3 regions of the Sporosarcina sp. P7 genome follow, and region 3 is predicted to be linked to each of the others. Evidence: riboswitches for the same ligand, from Rfam matches in the RefSeq annotation. Region 3 holds a riboswitch; each other region holds the start of a gene.

Region 1 (2,272 bases), on a different contig from region 3:
TGAATCGCCTCGTCTTATACCGCGTTCTCTCTTTCGCGATACCATACCCTCGCGCCTTCATGACATCTGGCTTCACAATGACAAACTCCGCTGTCTGAACGAGCGTCTGCCGCCACAATGCGAACGCGCGACGGAATTTTTCCACTCTGCTCCCTACATTGTAATAGCCGATTCCGCGTTGTGCCATTTGGTTTTCACGCCATTTTATTTTGAATAACGGAATGAATCGCCACAGCATGGAAACGAGAATTCTGGGGCTAGCGGACACTTTCGTCAGTACGGCAAATAGTGTGTTCGTCGTGAAAATCTCGAAATAACTTTTCGTCCAGAAACTGGTTGCAACTACGGCTCCCGCAATGACGAGTCCTTTCGTCACAGCTTCCAGCGTTACCGCGTGTTCATGGAGGAAAAATAACGGAGTGAAACCGTTATGTACAGTTGCTGGATACGCTACGGCAATTAGTAGAAAAACAAAAGAGTAATAGATCAAGTCTTTAGTTGCTGTCCGGACTCCGTGCAGCATGAGAAAATACAGAATGCCCCCGATCATGGCCAGCGCCACGATGATCGGATGAAACGAGCTGAACATCGTGACTAAAACGACTGTAACGTAGACAAGTAGCAATAGTGGGTGAAAGTTTGAGAATGCGCTCATCTAGTTTCCTACTTTCTTTATTTTCGTATATAGCTGTCTAATTCTCTACCTACATCACATGTGTAATGAAATTCCACTTCATCACCGCCCTGCGGTTCATATTGACTAACGCTACGGCTACTATATCTTTCTTCATTATATCGCTCTAATCTCTTTGACGCCTTCTTTTTTTCATCCTTCTGATTACTACGATGACCAAACCTGCAGCAATCTTGGAATTGAAAGTCGTTCATACCTTCAATCAATGTGATCCCGTCTGTAAAGTCATTCAGTCGTTTGCCATGTGGCATCACGATCATTTCCTGGGGAATGAGAGAATCGTCTAAATGATTTACAGTGACGACGTATAGTGGATCGGTCCGCCAGCTAGTTTTAGCGTGGAAGCCTCTACTTTTTCATTGAAATAGACGGAGCAGTTTTTTCAGTGGCAGTGTAGTTTTGAAATCAAAAAGTCCCCACCTCCTGAATGAGATGGGGACCATGAAGGTGTCATGCTTACATACTTTGGCAAGGCTCCTGACTTAGGGGCATATTTCCCCCATTACAGTGGCCGGACCGCTCAGGATTCTCACCTGATTTCTATTTATTCTTTGTTTACGGGACAAAGAACCAAAACACTCTAGGTGACTATTAACTAGCATATAGTTTTTGCGGGGGAAAATCAATAGACGGTGTACTGAGAGTCAATGTGTCACTGTCTAGTTATTATGTACTTTGTATATGAAAGAATTTCATCACGTCCTTTATCATCTTTATGCCTAATTTAGTAGAATCCAAATAAAAGACCCTTCCATGTCAACTCACAACACACGGGGGTCTTTATACTGCCTATAAAAATGCGCCTATCACTTCTCATCTTCCTCATCACACGGTGGCTTCTTTACAATCGTCTTCCCACTCGAATACAATCCGCTCGCGGACAACCCCATAATAATTCCGCCCAGTATCCCAGACTTCCAATCATTTGGAAACAAGTAGAAGATCCCGCTACCGATGCCTAAAAGTAAGGAAAAGATCGGAATCAATTTTTTCGGCAGACCATACATCTTTAAAATTTCCGTTAACCCAATAATAACAGGGATCAGTACAATATCTGAAACTTCCAATGCGTGTCCCCCTCTTTATCTATTCTATTCAGACTCTATGCAAGATGAATCGGCTTTTTGCATACAGTGTAGAAGAAAGATTGATGAAAGGAGATACCTATGGTCACTGGTTTGCTCATTATTTTAGGTTTGGTGTTATTGCTGCCGTTTACGGTCCCTCGTATTGAACGTAATTTGGAGCTGTTTTTATTCGTTATGGGGTGTGCTGCGGCATTTGTTAGTGGGGTGTTGCAGTGGGAGTTGTGGAATAAGGCGTTACGCGATCCATTGCATATTACGCTCGCCGTTCTTGCGGCGGGAATAGTCTTTCGCTGGATACGACATCCATTTGAGAAAGCGGTAGTAGCAGGTAGCCGAATTATTCCATTCAGATTATTCTTGGCGCTGATTATTATGGGATTGGGATTGATTTCTAGTGTTATCACGGCCATTATTGCAGCGTTAGTCCTCGTGGCGATCGCATCCGTCTTGCAAATGGACAGACGTTCAGAAATTCGTTTTGTGATCTTGG
Region 2 (2,272 bases), on a different contig from region 3:
GACATTTAAGCCGAATAAAACATTGACACGTTCTGACGTAGTGAAAATGATGGGCAAATGGCTTGTGTCTTTGGGGTACGATATTCCAGAAGATTATCGAACGAAGCCTCGATTCACTGATAGTAAACAAATCGCTAATGACGAACTACTGAAATATGCAGCGTTAGTAAAAGATCAGGGCGTTTTCAATGGCCAGTCTAATGGATCACTTAATCCGTCTGGAGAAATAACTCGTGAAAATATGGCGATTGTTCTAGTTCGTGCGTATAATGCCATTCACAAAACGGATCTTGTAGGATTTGTTGCGAAGCAGACATTTACAAGAGATGTAAAAGATTTGGGGAAGGCGAAATTAGAAGCACAACCATTTATTGATGTGCTCGACTTTTTTGATATTACCAATCCTGTTGTTTTATCATTTAATCCGAAAAATACCACAACACGCGGACAATTCGCATCCTTTTTATATAAAACAGCTTCTGTTCCAGTAGAACCTGAACAGAACAAGCCACAGCAACCAACTGATAAATCTCCTGTTTGGCAATACAAAGGCGAGAAGCAGTTGCACGTGAAAAATGGGGCGCAATTTACACTTCCAGTAGTTCAGGCAACTGACTATTCAGGTAAACAGATTGCGCTTCAGACTGTCATTACGGATGATGCAGGAAATATTATTAAGGAGCTCAATACATCTAACAGTGGCACTTATACAATTACGTATAGCGCGATAGATGAAGCGGGGAACAGAGCGAAAGATTTAATCATCACCGTGAACATAGCTCCCCCGTCACCTATTGAAGATGATGAAGAATTTGTAGTAGAATCGATTACGTAAATAGATGGCAAGCACCTGTTGATATGAACTTGGCGGGTGCTTTTTATAGAGGATGATTAACTAAATCTATTGCCTTTATTCAAAGATATTGGTTTAATGCAATTCGCTGACTATCATGCATCATCAAAAGAAACAGTCGAATTTATATGTACATTCAAGTAATATAATGTTTCGTGCTATTGCATACTGCCAGATTGATAACAACGATAGTGTTAACTAAATAATAATATATTGGTTCTCTGTTTATCACAGAGATGAAAAGGAATCAGGTGAGAATCCTGAACGGTTCGGCCACTGTATATGGGAAGCGACTTCTATATAGCCACTGGTTGGAAAACTAGGAAGGAAGAAACGATTACCCATAAGTCAGGAGACTTGCCAATTAGAAATACAGTAAATTATGCAGATAAAACGATTGCGGAAATGGAAGCTGCTTAGCATCATGGTTTGGTCAAAGGGAAAGATGGTAAGTTCATGCCAGCAGCTAAAGTGACACGTGCTCAAATGGCTTTAATGTTTTATCATGCGTATGAAATTCAAAACGGCACAAAATATAATGGGGAAACGAAAGTGCCGTTTCCAGACATTAAGAAATACGACGGGGAATCACAAAAAGCAATCGGCATGTTATATTATTTAGAAATGGCAACAGGAGAAAATGGTCATTATATGCAGGGGATTTCCACAACGGGAACTCATGCAGCGAAAATGATAATAGAATTTTCGGAGGTAAAATGAATCAAATAGCACAGTTACTTAATACCCCCTTCAACCTGACATTATAGGAGAAGGGGGTATTTAATCTGTCATAATTCTATTCAGTATATAAAGATTAATAAAGCTAGCGGAAATAGAAAAAACAACTAATAAGAAAAGGCTTCAGAACTATTTAATGCCTCTTTCTCTAACTTACTTTAACTTTAAATCAAAATAAAATAATAATTGGTAATACATTCATGTAGGGATATGGTAAACTAGTCTTGAACTAACTAATTACTCGGGGGGTAAATTTATTGAAAAAGACTTCAATGGCTTCACACAAATTATTTAAAGCGGCTTTAGCAACAACAGTAGCAACTGGGGCATTCGTTGCGGCTGTTCCAGCAGAAACAAATGCAGCAATTAGCTTCAAAGATGTAACGAATCCGGCAGTGCACTACTATAAACCTGTGTTGGAATTGGCAGGGCGTGGTGTAGTGAAAGGGTACGATGATGGTACATACCGTCCAAATGCTTCTGTAACACGTGCACAATCCGCTAAGATTCTAGCACATGTACTAGACTTGGACACAGTGAATGTGAAAGATCCTGGATTTAAGGATGTTAAAAAAGGCACGCCGTATTATGGTCCTATCGCAGCATTAGCTAATGCTGGATATATCAAGGGATATGAAGAGAAAGGTGTTAAAACATTCAAACCGAACAATAATTTGACAC
Region 3 (2,272 bases):
TGTCATGTGCACGTAAACGGTCATCGCCGTTATTGAGCTTGAGATCAAGGAATGTGAAGATATCTTGATGCCATACGTCGAGATAAACGGCTACGGCACCTTGACGTTGACCGAGTTGATCGACACTGACTGCCGTATTGTTCAGCTGTTTGATCCATGGAAGAACACCGCTTGACGCGCCTTCGAAACCGCGAATCGATGCACCACGAGAACGAACTTTCCCCATATAGACGCCGATGCCGCCACCAAATTTCGACAAGTTTGCGATATCGGTGTTGCTGTTGTAGATCCCTTGTAAGGAATCATCCACTGTATCGATAAAGCAACTGGATAGCTGACCGTGCATCTTGCCTGCATTCGATAATGTAGGTGTCGCTACTGTCATGTATAAATTGCTCATCGCCCAGTATGCTTCGCCAACTTTATGAATGCGGTCTACTGTTTCGTCTTGCATTAGTGTCATCGCGATGATCAACCAGCGCTCTTGCGGCAGCTCCACTGGCTGTTTCTTAAAGTTTACGGTTACGTATCGGTCTACCAATGTTTTCAAACCGATATATGTGAATAATAGATCACGGGAAGGATCGAGTAGCTTACCGATTTCCTGAAGCTCATCTCGGCTGTACTTCTCTGTCAGAACAGGTGTATATAAACCTTGTTCCACCAAGCGTTCTACATTTTTCGCAAAGTCGGTATAAGCATCCGCCCCACGCAATGCTTGTTGCTTTGCATAGACGTCGAATAAATAAATTCGTGCCGCTACAAACGTCCAATACGTATTTGCTTCATCAATACGGCTTAAAGACTCCAGCACCATCGCGTTCGTCCATTCAGTTGCCGTGCTAGCCGGGTGGCGCTCCTGGAATTTCTCACTCGCTTCGATTAACGGCTCCATTTGTTTCTTGCCGAATTCTTCTTGTAAGTTTTCCAACACTTGATTAAGTCCCTTAGTTTCTTGAATAATAGCCATGATATCCGCTCCCTTTAGTTAATTAATTCGGTTATGTACTAAATAAAAAAAACTCCCAATAAAATCGGGAGTCGTCAATTGACGCTTAGTAGATCGCGGAAAGTTTTAGGCAGACTGAAATAAGACTGCTTTGTGCTTTCACTCTCCAACCCCGAAGAATGTTTTGCTGAGATGACTGGCAGGTCTACTGGCTGGCACATCGTTCTTCCATCTTTCCTTCCCGCCGAAGCAGTGGTTTTATAAGATAGTCGTCCGTGCCCTCAGTTGCGGGGGCAGCTCCGTTAGTGGCGGATTCCCTTTTAAACGTGGTGGGTACCAATTCATCTATTTGCTGTCACACACTATATATAGTGTGTTGATTCATATATAACCCTAACATGTTGTGTTCAAACATGCAAAACAAAAATCGAACCGAAGTTCAGAATCCTTCTTCTGAACTACGATTCGATTTTTGTTATTCAGTATTTTATAGTATATCAAACTTTTTCCTTCTTGACTAAATGGTTTGTGTGAATGCTTTAAACTTAGAAGTGTGTGGAGAAGGGATTTCCGCTACAATCCTAATTTATACATGGTAATAAGTTAAAGATTAAAAATCATATCCCTCACATCCACAAACCACCTCTATTACAAACGATCTTCTGCTTTTTCTGCTGTTTCTTCCCAACATTCCGCGCCTTTTAATTCAGGGATGCTGGCTGATTTGAAGACAGGATTTCTGCCGGCTTTACGTTGTTTAGTGAAGTCGTCCAGTACTTTAAAGGCAATTTTACCAAGTAGTAGAATGACGATTAAGTTAATGATGGCCATTAGTCCCATAAATAGGTCGGCCATATCCCATACAACTTGTACTTTTGCGATTGCACCGAAGTATACCATGACCAGTACGAGAACTTGATAGATTCGTTTCCATACGATGTTGGCATGAATGAATTCAATATTTGTTTCGCCATAATAATAGTTACCGATGATAGAACTGAAGGCGAAGAACATGATAGCACCGGCAATGAAGTACGGTGCCCATGCGCCTACTTGTACAGCCATGGAGTTTTGTGTCAAGATGATACCGTTTGTTTCACCTGTTTGATACAATCCGCCAAGCAAAATGATGAATGCGGTCGCAGAACAGATGATGATGGTATCGAAAAACACACCTAGACTTTGTACCAATCCTTGTTTTGCCGGATGCGATACGTTCGCTGTAGCAGCCGCGTTTGGCACACTACCCATACCTGCTTCATTGGAGAAGAGACCGCGACGTACACCTTGCATCATGGCCATCCCGATTCCGCCACCCATGAC

Evidence for each region. A riboswitch is a leader RNA that binds a small molecule or an ion and turns the genes downstream of it on or off. The one in region 3 is predicted to bind cobalamin.
Region 1: it holds a riboswitch for cobalamin, as region 3 does, so the genes downstream of both, CSV60_RS08400 (hypothetical protein) here and CSV60_RS05365 (ribonucleotide reductase N-terminal alpha domain-containing protein) in region 3, are expected to answer to the same signal.
Region 2: it holds a riboswitch for cobalamin, as region 3 does, so the genes downstream of both, CSV60_RS12510 (S-layer homology domain-containing protein) here and CSV60_RS05365 (ribonucleotide reductase N-terminal alpha domain-containing protein) in region 3, are expected to answer to the same signal.

What each region holds. Positions count from the first base shown of each region.
Region 1 covers NZ_PDZF01000007.1:30,186-32,457, forward strand. The annotation lists gene CSV60_RS08395 (energy-coupling factor transporter transmembrane component T) at 1-655, opposite strand, end outside; gene CSV60_RS08400 (hypothetical protein) at 673-945, opposite strand; cobalamin riboswitch at 1,145-1,284, opposite strand; gene CSV60_RS08405 (hypothetical protein) at 1,501-1,761, opposite strand; gene CSV60_RS08410 (DUF1646 family protein) at 1,861-2,272, shown strand, end outside.
Region 2 covers NZ_PDZF01000013.1:29,639-31,910, reverse strand. The annotation lists gene CSV60_RS12515 (S-layer homology domain-containing protein) at 1-835, shown strand, start outside; cobalamin riboswitch at 1,051-1,232, shown strand; gene CSV60_RS12510 (S-layer homology domain-containing protein) at 1,283-1,573, shown strand; gene CSV60_RS12505 (S-layer homology domain-containing protein) at 1,849-2,272, shown strand, end outside.
Region 3 covers NZ_PDZF01000003.1:217,512-219,783, reverse strand. The annotation lists partial or broken gene CSV60_RS05365 (ribonucleotide reductase N-terminal alpha domain-containing protein) at 1-970, opposite strand, end outside; cobalamin riboswitch at 1,131-1,305, opposite strand; gene CSV60_RS05360 (alanine/glycine:cation symporter family protein) at 1,598-2,272, opposite strand, start outside.